2 regions of the Streptococcus marmotae genome follow, and region 2 is predicted to be linked to the other one. Evidence: predicted binding sites of a transcription regulator. Region 2 holds the regulator's gene; the other holds the start of a gene.
What was found. Region 2 encodes HrcA, which represses chaperone genes, less so after heat shock. Its sites were predicted from a motif close to TTAGCACTCNNNNNNNNNGAGTGCTAA; they were not measured.
Positions count from the first base shown of each region.

Region 1: a site for HrcA is predicted at 3,387-3,413, ahead of groES (co-chaperone GroES). Genes of this name have one in related genera too.

Region 1 covers NZ_CP015196.1:665,348-673,315, reverse strand. The annotation lists gene pepA (glutamyl aminopeptidase) at 1-968, opposite strand, end outside; gene A4H00_RS03405 (DUF4651 domain-containing protein) at 1,020-1,304, shown strand; gene A4H00_RS03400 (thioredoxin family protein) at 1,301-1,621, shown strand; gene ytpR (YtpR family tRNA-binding protein) at 1,625-2,251, shown strand; gene A4H00_RS03390 (single-stranded DNA-binding protein) at 2,317-2,712, shown strand; gene groES (co-chaperone GroES) at 3,435-3,719, shown strand; gene groL (chaperonin GroEL) at 3,733-5,355, shown strand; gene A4H00_RS03375 (DUF1033 family protein) at 5,691-6,032, shown strand; partial or broken gene glf (UDP-galactopyranose mutase) at 6,450-7,555, opposite strand; gene nrdG (anaerobic ribonucleoside-triphosphate reductase activating protein) at 7,617-7,968, opposite strand, start outside.
Region 2 covers NZ_CP015196.1:415,206-423,173, reverse strand. The annotation lists gene A4H00_RS02150 (histidine phosphatase family protein) at 1-374, shown strand, start outside; gene A4H00_RS02145 (PadR family transcriptional regulator) at 543-875, shown strand; gene A4H00_RS02140 (DUF2812 domain-containing protein) at 856-1,272, shown strand; gene A4H00_RS02135 (DUF2812 domain-containing protein) at 1,404-1,937, shown strand; gene A4H00_RS02130 (hypothetical protein) at 1,934-2,134, shown strand; gene hrcA (heat-inducible transcriptional repressor HrcA) at 2,320-3,303, shown strand; partial or broken gene grpE (nucleotide exchange factor GrpE) at 3,294-3,678, shown strand; gene dnaK (molecular chaperone DnaK) at 4,040-5,863, shown strand; gene dnaJ (molecular chaperone DnaJ) at 6,534-7,664, shown strand.

The DNA.
Region 1 (7,968 bases), 250 kb from region 2:
TGTGAATGGATATACCGAGCACAGACGCCAATTGTAGTAGAAGGGATACCGTGTAGTTGCTTATGGGCTGCTCCTGCATCAGTGCCACCTTTTGCGCAATAATATTGGAATTTAATACCAGCTTCTTCTGCGGTTGTGAGAAGGAAGTCTTTCATGTTTTTGAGCATGATGTGCCCTGGATCATAGAATCGCAAGAGGGTACCGTCACCGATTTTGCCCTGTTCTCCAAAAATATCACCTGCAGGGGAACAATCGACAGCGAGGAAGATGTCAGGGTTAAATTTGTTTGTGGATCCATATGCACCACGTAAGCCAACTTCTTCTTGGACATTGGCACCAGCAATCAAGTGATTTGGAAGAGGGATATCTGATAGACTTTCGAGCAATTCTGTTACCATTAGCACCCCAAAACGATTGTCCCAAGACTTGGAAATGATGTTTTGGCCATTTGCAGTTAAAATGGTCTCACTTTTCGGAACGAGAATGTCACCAGGACGTACGCCAAATGTTTCTGCTTCTTCTTTTGAACTAAATCCTGCATCGAAGATGATATCTTTTGTAGCAGGAAGTCCAGCGCTACCATTCGTACCACGGGAAAGGTGGGGAGGCATAGAGCCAGAAATAACAGGAATTTTTCGACCGTCTTGCAGGTGTAGTGTAAAGGCCTGGCTAGATACGACAAGTGGATTCCAACCGCCAATTTCTACTGCTCGGAATGTTCCGTCTGCTTGAATATGACTAATCATAAAACCAACTTCATCCATGTGGGCAGCTACAAGAATACGAGGAGCGTTTTCTTCGGTTGTCTCCTTGATTCCGAAAATCCCTCCCAATCCATCTGTTTCAATACGATCAACGTATGGAGTGATTTTTTGGCGCATGTGATTGCGGACCTCGTGTTCGAATCCAGCGATACCTTGTAATTCGGTAACTTCTTTGATTTTTTCAAATAAAATAGAATGTGACATAATGATCCTCCTGTCTATTATTTTATCATGAATTGTGGTAAAATGTTGGATATGAACAAGAAAAAAGCAGCCTTGCTAGCAGGTGTAGTTGGAGCGGGTATTCTCGCAGCTAGCGCGCGATTTTCGATGACCATGTATGAAGAACGAAAAAAAGCGAAAGCTCTCCAGCAAGTGCGTACATTTTTTGCTGAATATGGAGAAATTGCAACTGTATTTATCAACGAGGTAGAATCAGATAAGCACCGTTTAGTGGGTGGTGTTGTCATGGAAGATGAAACAGTCTATCTGTTTGAAAATGAAGCAGGTGTGATTTGGTATGAGGAGGAATTGATATGATTGTGCCAACGAGTCTTGAGGAATTGGCTGGTCTTGTCGAGCAAGAAGGAAAACAAGTCTTGTTCTTTTCTGCCGATTGGTGTGGTGATTGTCGCTTTATTAAGCCGTTTTTACCAGAGATTGAGGCTGAAAATCCAGACTTTCAATTTGTCTTGGTGGACAGAGATGAGTATATGGACGTAGCCCAGCAGTGGAATGTCTTTGGGATTCCCAGTTTAGTGGTTCTGGAAAATGGGAAGGAAATAGCCCGCTTTGTCAATCGAGACCGGAAAACCAAGCAGGAAATCAATGATTTTTTAGCGAATGTGAGAGGATAAGAAATGATTTTTACCTATAATAAAGAACATGTTGGTGATGTCTTAATGGTTATTGTGGCAGATAGTAAGAATGACCAAGTGGCTGTTGAACGTAAAGGAAATGTTGCGCGTGTCTTTCTGATAGACACTCAAGAAACTGTGGCGTGGAATATTTTTCAAGTCTCTAGCTTGTTGACAATTTCAGGACGTGGTCAAGTTTTTTTAACGGATGAAGATGTAGCTATTCTCAATCAAGAATTACAAAAAGAAGGCTTCGCAGAATCGTTGGTCAATGATAAGGAACCCAAATTTGTCGTTGGTGAAATTGTGAAATTGGTTGCTCATCCAGATAGTGACCACTTGAATATCTGTCAAGTTAAAATAGGGGAAGAAAAAACAGTTCAAATTGTCGCAGGAGCGCCGAATGCTGCCCTTGGTTTGAAAACGATTGTTGCTTTGCCTGGTGCGATGATGCCAAATGGTAGCCTGATTTTCTCGGGAGAATTACGTGGTGAAAAAAGTTTTGGGATGATGTGTAGCCCACGTGAATTGCAGCTGCCAAATGCTCCACAAAAACGTGGTATCATTGAGCTAGATTCAAGTGAAGTAGTAGGGACACCCTTTGATCCTGCAAAGCATTGGCAAGGATAATAAAAAAGTTGGCTCAGGCCGACTTTTTTACATCTTTTTCGAATAAATAAGTAGGAGGGAAAAAGATGTACAATAAAGTGATTATGATTGGTCGTTTGACGGCCCAACCGGAATTGAACCAGACAGCCAGTGGCAAAAATGTGACCCGTATCACCATCGCTGTCAATCGTCGATTCAAGACAGAAAATGGTGAGCGTGAAGCTGATTTTATTACAGCTGTCTTTTGGGGGAAATTGGCCGAAACCCTTGTTTCTTATGGAGGGAAAGGTAGCCTAATTTCTATTGATGGGGAGCTGCGCACACGTAAATATGAGAAGAATGGGCAAAACCAATATGTAACAGAAGTGCTCGGTCAGTCATTTCAATTGCTAGAAAGTCGTGCTCAACGTGCCATGCGTGAAAATAATACAGGTGAAGATTTGGCAGACTTGGTATTAGAGGAAGAGGAATTACCATTTTAGATAGAATAAGAGGCTGAGACAAATCAGGATGAGCGCGTCGCGCTTGCCTACAAAAGAATGTAGTCTGGAAGATTACGTATAAAAAGTGTTCAGCTTCGTTTCTTTTATAGCTGTAACATTTTGACGCAGTAGTTGTCTGGTTTGTAAAACGAGTTTGGGACAAAAAGATTTTCACGGTAGAAATGCTATAATTTCAGATAGTCTCTTTTACTAAAATATATAAAAAGTGAGCAAAGAGAGAATTTTAAGATTTTAACTCTTCCTTTGTTCGCTTTTTACTTTTCTAATCAGACTTTTGTTGCAATATTATTATAGGAGAAAGGAGGATGAGACAAATCATAATGAGCGTGCCTCGCTCATCCACAAAAGAATATAATCTGGAAGATTACGTATAAAAAGTGTCTAGCTTCGTTTCTTTTATAGCTGTAACATTTTGATGCAGTAGTTGTCGGGTTTGTAAAACGTTGCTAAATCAACATTCTACAAATCGCGTCAACCTTGCGGGGTGGGAGTAAAATCATCTTTGGCCTGGGCTTAGAAACTAGAGAGAGACTTCTTCTTTCATCATTCGCGTTCATTCCTCTCTCTTTTTCAGTCTGTAGTACTATTTTCAAAAAACTAAATGAAATTCTCTTGACTATTTTTGACCAAATGATATAATAAAACCATAGAAATTAGCACTCACCTAGAAAGAGTGCTAAACGAATTCTTGGAGGTAAGATATGCTAAAACCATTGAACGATCATGTGGTCGTAAAAGTAGCAGAAAAAGAAGAACAAACTGTTGGAGGCTTTGTCCTTGCAGGAAATAGCCGTGAGGCGACTAAGGTTGCTGAAGTCCTTGCAGTAGGACAGGGAATCCGCACCTTAACGGGCGAATTAGTCCCATCAAGTGTGAAAGCTGGGGACAAGGTTGTCCTTGAAGACCACGCAGGAATTGAAGTCAAAGACGGCGAAGAGAAGGTCTTGCTTGTTCGCGAAGCAGAAATTTTAGCAATTGTAGAGTAAGAAAGGGAAAAAGATGGCAAAAGAGATTAAATTTTCATCAGATGCCCGCACGAGCATGGTGCGTGGAGTTGATATTTTAGCAGATACAGTCAAAGTAACCTTGGGACCAAAAGGTCGTAATGTCGTGCTTGAAAAAGCATTTGGTTCACCCCTTATCACCAATGACGGTGTGACTATTGCCAAGGAAATCGAACTGGAAGACCATTTTGAAAATATGGGTGCTAAATTGGTGTCCGAAGTAGCATCTAAAACCAATGATATCGCTGGTGACGGAACAACAACTGCAACAGTTTTAACTCAGGCAATTGTCCGTGAAGGGATTAAAAACGTAACCGCAGGTGCAAATCCAATCGGTATTCGCCGTGGAATTGAAGTGGCGGTCAGTGCAGCTGTAGAAGCTCTTAAAGCAAATTCAGTCCCTGTTGCCAATAAAGAAGCCATTGCCCAAGTTGCAGCTGTATCTTCTCGTAGCGAAAAAGTGGGTGAATACATCAGTGAAGCCATGGAAAAAGTTGGCAAAGACGGCGTTATCACCATTGAAGAGTCTAAAGGGATGGAGACAGAGCTGGATGTCGTAGAAGGTATGCAATTTGACCGCGGTTATTTGTCTCAATACATGGTGACTGATAATGAAAAAATGGTGGCAGACCTTGATAACCCGTATATCTTAATTACAGATAAGAAGATTTCAAATATTCAAGAAATCTTGCCATTGTTGGAAAGCATTCTCCAAACGAGCCACCCACTCTTGATTATCGCAGATGATGTAGATGGTGAAGCTCTTCCGACCCTTGTCTTGAATAAGATTCGCGGAACTTTCAATGTTGTAGCTGTAAAAGCACCAGGATTTGGTGACCGTCGCAAGGCTATGCTGGAAGATATTGCAATCTTGACAGGTGGTACAGTTATCACTGATGATTTAGGTCTTGAATTGAAAGACGCAACCATTGAAGCACTTGGTCAGGCTTCTAAAGTAACAGTTGACAAAGACACAACCGTTATTGTAGAAGGTGCGGGCGATGCGACAACGATTCGCAACCGTATCGGCATTATCAAAGCACAAATCGAAACAACAACCTCTGATTTTGACCGTGAGAAATTACAAGAACGCTTGGCGAAATTGTCAGGTGGTGTGGCAGTCATTAAAGTCGGTGCAGCGACAGAGACTGAGTTGAAAGAAATGAAACTCCGCATCGAAGATGCTCTCAATGCCACTCGTGCAGCTGTTGAAGAAGGAATTGTAGCCGGTGGTGGAACAGCCTTTGTCAATGTTATTGATGCTGTAGCGAGCCTTGAGGTGGAAGGTGACGAAGCGACAGGACGCAATATTGTCCTTCGAGCTTTGGAAGAGCCAGTTCGTCAAATTGCTTTGAATGCAGGTTTTGAAGGCTCTATCGTGATTGACCGCTTGAAGCATTCAGAAGCTGGAACAGGCTTCAATGCAGCAACAGGCGAGTGGGTCAACATGATTGAAGCAGGGATTATTGACCCCGTTAAAGTAACGCGTTCTGCCCTTCAAAATGCAGCCAGCGTTGCCAGCCTTATCTTGACAACAGAAGCAGTTGTCGCAAACAAACCAGAACCAGCTGCCCCAGCTCCAGCAATGGACCCAAGCATGATGGGCGGTATGATGTAATAATCAACTCTCGTAGAAGCTATTCTGCGAGAGTTTTTGCATACTAGAAAGAAAAATGGAGCAGATGATGGGGCTTGCTTTATACTCTATAAAGATCAAAATCTGACTAGGAAACGAAAATGCAGGTAGAACTAGAGTTCGATAAGGTGGGTTAACGACGTCAGATTTTAATCTTTGCTGGTAATTATTTCATATCATTGCTTGCACACTTCAGTTTCTCTCAAAAAATAGAGAGGTTGAGTGAGATGTTTTTTAAGTAGAATAAATTTCACAAGCTAATTCTTTTTCTCCTGTATGAAAATTCGCTATAATAGTCAGCGTAAGGGAGTGAAGAGATGTATCAAGTGATTAGGATGTATGGTGATTTTGAGCCTTGGTGGTTCTTGGATGGCTGGGAAGAAAATATTATTAGTACTAGTAAATACAGTAATTACGAAGAAGCTTTGCAAGATTATCAACGGCAGTGGGTCTGTCTTTCTGAATACTTTCCAATGAAGGAAAGCCAGAATGGTTTGATGACAGCCTTTTGGGATCCGCAAGATCAATATTGGTGTGATGAGTGTGATGAATATTTGCAAAATTATCACTCATTAATATTATTGGAAGTGGCAGAAAACATGCCTACAGGCTTGCGACGAAAAGAGGCAAGCAGACATCGAATTTGTCAATTAAAGTAAAAAAGAGCATCTGTACAGAGGAGTAGAGGTGCTTTTCTATCTTTTTAAGTTCCTGCTGTTTTCTCTAAAAGTTTTTCTGGAAATGTACTTGTTAGTTCGTAGGAAGAATTGGCTGTATTTTTTAAACGAATATGCTACAACGATAAAACATGGTCGAGTGGGATTGGTATTTTTGGGAAATACCTTGTTATTCGCTGATGACATACTATAGCTATCTTATTTAGCTATTTCCTGAGCTACAAATAGAAAAATTCAATACCAATCTCAAAAGCCATCAAAAACGATACATTTGAAGTAACCCCTAAGTAGTAAATAGAGTATTATGACTTTATTTCTGATATGTTTCGTAGCGTGAAGATACATTTTATTACTTAATAACAAAAACACCAGACTGGGCATTTCCAATCTGGTATTTTATTACGATTTTGCAAACTCTGCTTCAACTACTGCAAGTGCCCGTTCGATGACCAAGTGCATATCATAATACTTGTAATCTGCTAAACGACCACAGAAAATGACCCTGTCTTGAATAGCTTCTGCCTCTTTTGCATACTTGGCAAAAATAGCATTGTTTTCCGCATCATTGATTGGATAGTAAGGCTCCTCACCTTTTTGCCAATCGGCTGGGTATTCTCTGGTAATAACGGTTTTTTCCTGCCTTCCGAATTCAAAGTGCTTATGTTCAATAATCCGTGTATAAGGGACTTCGCGCTCGGTATAATTGACCACAGCATTACCTTGGAAATTATCTATATCCAACACTTCATGCTCAAAGTGTAGTCCACGATAGTCCAATTCCCCATGCTTGTAATCAAAATACTGGTCAATCATGCCTGTAAAGACTACTTTTTTAGCCTGGCTCTCCCATTCTGGTCTTTTTTCAAAGAAATCTACACCAAGTTCAACCTCAATGCCTTCTAACATTTTTTCAATAATAACATTGTACCCCCCTCTGGAATTCCTTGGTAGCGGTCATTAAAGTAATTATTATCAAATGTAAAACGAACTGGCAAACGCTTGATGATAAAGGGTGGTAAATCCGTCGCAGATCGTCCCCACTGCTTTTCCGTATAGCCTTTGATCAATAGTTCATAGACATCTTTTCCAATCAATTTCAAGGCTTGCTCTTCCAAGTTTTTTGGCTCTATACCTTGCAAATGCTGAGTCTGCTCAGCAATTTTTTCCCTCACTTCTTGCGGAGTCTTGGTCCCCCACATGGCATAGAAGGTATTCATGTTAAAAGGCAGATTATACAATTTCCCTTGATAATTGGCAACAGGAGAATTGATATAGTGGTTAAATGTTGCAAATTGATTAACATAATCCCAAATACGCTTATTAGATGTATGGAAAATGTGCGCCCCATATTTATGAACATTGATACCTTCAATCGACTCGCAATAGATATTGCCTCCGATATGGTTTCGTTTGTCAATCACCTTGACGGTTTTACCACGCTTGGTCGCCTCGTAAGCAAATACAGCACCTGATAGTCCAGCTCCAACAATAATATAATCGTACATTTCCTGACTCTCTTCCCTAAAATAACCCTACCATTATATCACAATTATGAAGAAAATTGGTCTATTTTTCCTCTCGTACTACCTGCTCATAGTGATTGGTACCGTCTTGCAACTTCTCCCAAATCACCACTTGCTGCTCTCTTAGGGATTTTTGGACATCAATAATCCGTTGATTAGACGAACCACGAAATTGCAGCATGAGATTGCGCTTGGTCCGATCATACCGGCCATCGACTAGAATGTCGATATAGCTGAGTAATTCTAGCTTATCTGGTGTTTCTAGCATCATTTCTTCCCAAGTATAGCCAGTCCAAGACCAAATATCCTTTTCAGGTAATTCTTTGCGAATACGCTTGACTAAGGGAAGAAGAATCCCCGTATTAAGAAAGGGCTCTCCACCTAGCAAGGTCAAG
Region 2 (7,968 bases):
TATTGCCACGCATTAGCGGAGTTGTCGATGCCAATACGATGACTTTCGAAGAAATTGCCAATGGGGTACATGAAGCTGACTCGGCCAATTGGTCTGAACCTTGGGAAGTGTTAAAAGAGCGCATTTTTAATGGCTTTGAACGTATTGCTAAAGACCTTGAAAAACAAGGTGGGGGAAATGCCTTGGTTGTTAGTCACGGTATGACGATTGCAACCTTGGTGAATCTACTAGAACCAGAACGTCCAACCAATCTAGCACTAGATAATGGTTCGATAACTGTTTTGAGATACGAAAATGGACAATTTAGCATAGAAGCAGTAGGAGATATGTCGTATCGCCAGACTGGCGCTGAGTTGCTCAAACGACATATGTAAAGAAAAAGAGTAGATTGGCACGTTAGTTCAGAATATGAGAGTGGGGAGCTCGGTTTCTAAGAAATCACGATTGAGTCCCACTTTTTTATTTTTCCTTGACAATTACATCGAGATGCGATATACTTCGTGTATCGAAGTACGATATATCGAACTACAAGGGGTAATAAAATGGAAGAAAAAATCAGACGGGTCTATCTTCCAATGACGGAAACAGCATTTTATATTTTATTTGCCTTACAGGAAGAGCGGCATGGTTATGAGATCACCCAAAAGACCAAGGAATTAACGAGTGGACAAGTTGTGATTAGCCCAGGAACTATGTATGGTACTCTTTCTAAGATGGAAAAAGACGGTCTGATTGCCTTTGTCCGCGAGGAAGAAAAGCGTAAGATCTATCTGATAACGAAGTTAGGACGAGAGGTTTTGGGCATTGAATTAGCTAGGATTGAGCGCCTTTATCGAAATAGCCGAGGTGTGAGATATGAAACAGCAGAGATTTAAGGCTTTTCAGCTGAATCAAATGGAAGAGTATTTAGGTCAGATGCACCTAGCAGGTCAGGCTTTACAGCAGGTATCGTCTTGGAGTGGGAAGATGGAATTTGTAGCCTGCCCTTCTGAAGAAATGCACTATCAGATTGATGTGTATCAGCCTAGTAAGAAAGAAACTGGTTTTTTTCCAGAATACGATACCCATTATCTGAGTTTCTTTCAAGATGCAGGCTGGGAAATGGTCTGTGGTGTGTCACCCTATGTTATCTGGTGCAAGCCTGTAGCTGCGGTAGGCACTCCAGATGAAGCGCTCCTCTACAATGATCGTAGTAGCATATATTTATCAAAAGAAAATTGTGACGAATCGGATTTTATCCACTGCAATTTTGCCTTGGATTGCGCTAGCTAATAGCTCGATTTGGCGCATTGCGGAGTGGAAATGGCAGCAGTTTGCCTGGAATTGCATGATGTTGCTTATCTGGCTCAGTTTAGTAGCCTATCAACTGTGGACATTGCATCGCTTGAAAAAGGAGCTGTAAGATGAAAAAAGAATGGAAGTTGTTCTTCATTACAGATTTTGAAAAGGAAGAAGAGTACTTAACCGACATGCACCGTAAGGGTTGGAAGTTAAAAGAAGTACGCTTCTTCTGTCTATTCATTTTTGAGAAATGCCAACCGGAAGAAGTGGTCTATCGTCTTGATTTCAAGCCGAGATTGGGAGAGGATCAGGAAGTCTATTACCAAATGTATGAGGACTATGGCTGGGAGAATCTCGGAACTTGTAATAATTTTGTCTATTTTCGCAAACCTGTGACAGTAGGTGAAGAAGTAACTATTTATAGCGACCGTCAAAGCAAACTTGACATGATTGGACAAATCTTCAAGTGGCGATTTTTGGCTCTCGTTCTAATCGGACTAGCTGTCTTTGGGCAGGCATTTTATCCGCGAGATGTGGATGCTTGGTCCTTGTGGATGTGGAGAGTTTTGTCTCTTGCCTACCTTTTTGTCTTTTTCTATTGCGGGATTGGTTTTTACAAATTGAGAAAACGTTACGCTGAAAGGGGATTAAAATGAAAAAACAGTGTCCGAAAGTGGCAATTGCAGCCATACCTATTTTATGTATTAATTTTTTCCTCAATCTGCCTCGTTTACAGTTTGAGCAGTTGACTGTTTCTAAAATCGTGACGGATACGATTGTCCTGATTCACCCTGTTTTGATAGGGATTATCCTGTATCGCTTCTGGAAATGGAAGAACACAGAACAGGACTAGACAGGTAATTGGTTAACTATGGCGCGTCTAGGTCTTCAGACTGATTTTTAGCACTCTTACAAAAAGAGTGCTAATTTTTTGGTTTTCTACCTTGACTTTAAGAATAATCGGTGTATAATAGAATCATGAGTTAGCACTCGAAAGGATAGAGTGCTAATGCTGGAATTCCGAATGGAGGTGAGGTTTTGGTAACAGAACGCCAACATGAAATTCTAAATTTGATCGTTGAAATCTTTACGAAAACGCACGAGCCAGTCGGATCGAAAGCTCTCCAAGACAGTATTGCCTCAAGTAGTGCGACCATTCGAAATGATATGGCGGCGTTGGAGAAAAAAGGCTTGCTTGAAAAAGCTCATACCTCGAGCGGTCGGATGCCTAGTGTAGAAGGTTTCAAATACTTTGTGGAGCATTCCCTAACGTTTGATAGTCTAGCTGAAGAAGATATGTATCAGGTTGTCAGGAGTTTCGATCAAGAATTTTTCCGACTGGATGATATTTTGCAGACAGCAGCGACCATCTTGTCGGATTTAACGTCCTGTACGGTGGCGGTGCTTGATGTTGAGCCTAGTCAGCAGAAACTCACAGCGTTTGACATCGTCATTCTCAGTCAGCATGCAGCTTTGGCTGTGATGACCTTAGATGAGTCAAAAACGCTGACCAGACAATTTGCCATTCCTAAGAATTTTCTCCGTGAAGATTTAAGGGAAGTCAGGAATCTGGTCTTAGAACGATTGCTGGGGAAAACGGTACTAGATATTCATTACAAACTCAGGACCGAAATTCCGCAGATTATCCAACGGCATTTTGTCACGACAGATAATGTCTTGCATCTATTTGAACACATTTTCTCGGATCTTTTTACCGAGAATGTGGTGACGGCTGGAAAGATTCGCTTGCTTGATTTTGCGGATATTGGGGCTTACCAGTTCTTTGAATTTCCGCAACAAGTAGCTCTTGAAATGCGAAGCAATCTAGCTGAAGATGAAATGCAGAGTGTCAAGGTGGCAGACAGTCGAGAACCATCGCTTGCTCATCTGACCGTAGTGACAACTAAGTTTCTCATCCCTTATCGTGGCTTTGGGATCTTAGCCGTCATCGGTCCAATCAATGTGGATTACAACCGCATGATGAGCCTTATCAATCTCGTGAACCGAGTTCTCGTGCCGTAGCTGAAATGCAAAAATATTCAACGCCGTAGCAGCGAAGAACGTCAAACCTTGCAACGCTATCGCAGTCAGGATTTGGCTAAGGCAATTTTGCCGTCGCTTGATAACCTCGAACGTGCGTTAGCCGTAGAAGGACTAACAGATGATGTAAAAAAAGGTCTTGAAATGGTTCAAGAAAGCCTAATTCAAGCGCTAAAGGATGAAGGGATTGAAGAAGTAGCAGTGGACGGGGCATTTGACCCTAACTTCCACATGGCTATCCAAACCATGCCAGCAGATGACGAACATCCAGCTGATACGATTGCACAAGTCTTCCAAAAAGGCTATAAACTGCATGAAAGGGTGCTTCGCCCTGCTATGGTGGTCGTGTACAACTAGTCTGCTATTTTCCTTTTACTCGTCGTTAAGTCGCATCGGCATACCTCAGTATAGCCGTCAGCGCCTTGCCTAGATTAAAAGAAAACTATCTAGCCTAGTTGGTGTATACCGCATTGCCTAGGTCTAAAACAAATGACAGGCTAGTTATGGCTGGGTAAAAAATAGAGTTATTCTGGACCGAGATGTCCGTAAACTATTTGTAAATTGATAACTAAAGTAAATTAGAAAAAATAAACATTAGGAAAGGAATGGAACCCGAACGGAAAGCTCGGAATTTAGATAAATCGCCTCGTGTGCCAGCACACATCGTTGATTTCCTAAAATTCTTGTCGCATTCTCGGCGTTCTTGGTATCTTATATTATGTCTAAAATTATTGGTATTGACTTAGGAACTACAAACTCTGCAGTCGCTGTTCTTGAAGGAACAGAAAGTAAAATCATTGCAAACCCAGAAGGAAATCGTACAACGCCATCTGTTGTATCATTCAAAAATGGTGAAATCATCGTTGGTGATGCAGCAAAACGCCAAGCTGTAACAAATCCAGATACGATTATCTCTATCAAATCAAAAATGGGAACTACTGAAAAAGTTGCTGCAAACGGCAAAGAATACACACCACAAGAAATCTCTGCGATGATTCTTCAATACTTGAAAGGCTATGCAGAAGAATACCTTGGTGAAAAAGTAACCAAAGCAGTTATTACAGTTCCAGCTTACTTCAACGACGCACAACGTCAAGCAACAAAAGATGCTGGTAAAATTGCAGGTCTTGAAGTAGAACGTATCGTTAACGAACCAACAGCAGCGGCTCTTGCTTACGGTCTTGACAAGACAGACAAAGAAGAAAAAATCTTGGTATTTGACCTTGGTGGAGGAACATTTGACGTTTCAATCCTTGAGTTAGGTGACGGTGTCTTTGATGTTCTTGCGACTGCTGGGGATAACAAACTTGGTGGAGATGACTTTGACCAAAAAATCATCGACCACATGGTTACAGAGTTCAAGAAAGAAAACGGCATTGACTTGTCAGCAGATAAAATGGCTGTGCAACGTTTGAAAGATGCGGCTGAAAAAGCTAAGAAAGACCTTTCAGGTGTCACTTCAACTCAAATCAGCTTGCCATTTATCACCGCAGGAGAAGCAGGACCTCTACACTTGGAAATGACGCTTACTCGTGCGAAATTCGATGATTTGACACGTGACCTTGTAGAACGCACAAAAGAGCCAGTTCGCCGTGCTTTGTCTGACGCAGGACTTTCTATTTCAGAAATTGACGAGGTTATCCTTGTCGGTGGTTCAACTCGTATTCCAGCGGTTGTTGAAGCGGTGAAAGCTGAAACTGGTAAAGAGCCAAACAAATCTGTAAACCCAGACGAAGTTGTCGCTATGGGTGCTGCAATTCAAGGTGGGGTTATCTCTGGTGATGTCAAAGACGTTGTTCTTCTTGACGTAACACCATTGTCACTTGGTATCGAAACAATGGGGGGTGTCTTTACAAAACTCATTGACCGCAACACAACCATTCCAACTTCTAAATCACAAGTCTTCTCAACGGCAGCAGACAATCAACCAGCGGTAGATATTCACGTTCTTCAAGGTGAGCGTCCAATGGCAGCGGATAACAAGACACTTGGTCGTTTCCAATTGACAGATATTCCAGCTGCACCTCGTGGTATCCCTCAAATCGAAGTAACCTTTGATATTGACAAAAACGGTATCGTATCTGTTAAGGCTAAAGACCTTGGAACTCAAAAAGAGCAAACCATCGTTATTCAATCAAATTCAGGTTTGACAGATGAAGAAATTGACCGCATGATGAAAGATGCAGAAGCAAACGCAGAAGCAGATAAAAAACGTAAAGAAGAAGTTGACCTTCGTAATGAAGTTGACCAGGCAATCTTTGCGACTGAAAAAACAATCAAAGAAACAGAAGGCAAAGGTTTTGACGCAGAACGTGATGCGGCTCAAGCAGCTCTTGACGAATTGAAAGCCGCTCAAGAAGCGAATAACTTGGACGACATGAAGGCGAAATTGGAAAACTTGAATGAAAAAGCCCAAGGCCTAGCTGTTAAGATGTACGAACAAGCTGCCGCTGCCCAACAAGCAGCAGGGGGCGCAGAAGCAGCAACCAACCCAGGCCAAGCAGGCGATGACGTAGTAGACGGAGAGTTTACGGAAAAGTAGGATACGAGGACGTGTAAAAAGCGACAGGAAAATAGGAGATATGACGCAGGAGCGATGCTTCTAAGAGTATCTATCTTTTTCCTGAGCTTTTAGTCCGAGTTCAACTAATCGGAACTCAATTCAGCTAATGTGATTTGAAAAGAGCAGGTCTATGTATAACAAATGAAAACAAGTATCGCGAGATACACATAGCAAGGAGCTAGGGAGGATTTCTTGGCTCCTGCTTTTCTAGTAGGAAATGGCAAGAGTGCTTGTGTTTAAAGCCTTGATATAGGCTAAAAAGCTAGTGAAAAAGATAAATCGTCTCGCAAATCAGGAGTTTCTGACGATTTCTTATTTTCATTTTGCTCAATCTACATTTTTAATAGAAAGGAATACAAGTGTTCTGAATTGAACACGGGCTACGGACGGTGCCAAAAAGAGACATAGCTGTTCCAGCATAGCTGGCTTACAGATATGGCTACCTTTAGGTATAGATTTTCCTAGGACGTAAAGGTCCGTTGTCAAATCTTCTATTTTGACTTTGTCCATTTAACGCCCTTAGTATCTTAACAGAAAGGAAATGAACCCGCCCTAACGTCTGTGTCAAAAAGACAAATGTTTCCTAGACGCAAGCGTCTTCGTCACATTTGCTATTTTGACTTTGCCGTTTACGGGCTTGGTATCTTAAATGAATAATACAGAATTTTACGATCGTCTGGGGGTGTCAAAGGATGCGTCTCAGGATGAAATCAAAAAGGCTTATCGGAAAATGTCCAAGAAGTACCATCCAGATATCAACAAAGAATCTGGTGCGGAGCAAAAATACAAGGACATTCAAGAGGCTTATGAAACGCTTAGTGATGCCCAAAAACGTGCTAGCTATGATCAATTTGGGGCTGCTGGTGCCCAAGGTGGTTTCGGAGGCGGAGGCTTTAGTGGCTTTGACGGTGCCGGTTTTGGAGGATTTGAAGATATTTTCTCTAGCTTCTTTGGAGGTGGTGGAGCAAGCCGTAATCCAAATGCGCCGCGTCAAGGAGACGATCTTCAATACCGGATCCATTTGAAATTTGAAGAAGCGATTTTTGGGGCAGAAAAAGAAGTTAGCTACAATCGTGAGGCGACCTGCCGAACTTGTACAGGTTCTGGTGCAAAGCCAGGCACCAGTCCGGTCACTTGTGGTCGTTGTCATGGTGCTGGAGTTATTAACGTTGATACCCAAACGCCGCTTGGTATGATGCGCCGCCAGGTAACCTGTGATGTCTGTCATGGTCGTGGAAAAGAAATCAAAGATCCCTGTCATACGTGTCACGGTACAGGTCACGAAAAGCAGGCTCATACAGTTACTGTAAAGGTTCCAGCTGGCGTGGAAACAGGACAGAAAATTCGTCTTGCAGGTCAAGGAGAAGCAGGCTTTAATGGAGGCCCTTACGGTGATCTCTTTGTTGTCATTCAAGTCCAGTCTTCAGACAAGTTTGAGCGTGATGGTACGACCATTCACTATAAATTAAATCTAAACTTTGTTCAGGCTGCATTGGGGGATACGGTACATGTACCGACAGTCCATGGAGATGTCGATTTGGTGATTCCTGAGGGCACGCAAACGGGCAAGAAATTCCGCTTAAAAGGAAAAGGGGCACCGAGTCTGCGTGGAGGTGTTGTTGGTGATCAATACGTGACTGTCAATATCGTCACGCCAACTAATCTCAATGAAAAGCAAAAAGCAGCTTTGAAAGAATTTGCGGTAGCAGGAAATATCTCTGTTCATCCACAGAAAAAAGGATTTTTTGATAAGGTCAAGGACGCCTTTGATGATTTATAAAAAACGAATTTGAGATATGATGCAGGGAGTGGGACTCAATCGTGATTTCGTAGAAATCGATTTTGTCGTTCCACCCCCGCAAGGTTGACTAGGTTTTTAGAATGTTGATTTATCAACGTTTTACAAACCAGACAACTACGGCGCTAAACTGTTAAATCTACAAAAATAATGAGGTCAGGGACTTTTGTTCCAACCTCTTTTTTGTTCGGACGAGGGGAGTTAGTTACAATAATGTAAATACGGGCATTTTATTAAGCGAGAGAGGTGTAAGTATCAAATTAAGGAATACATTGATTGGTGCAAC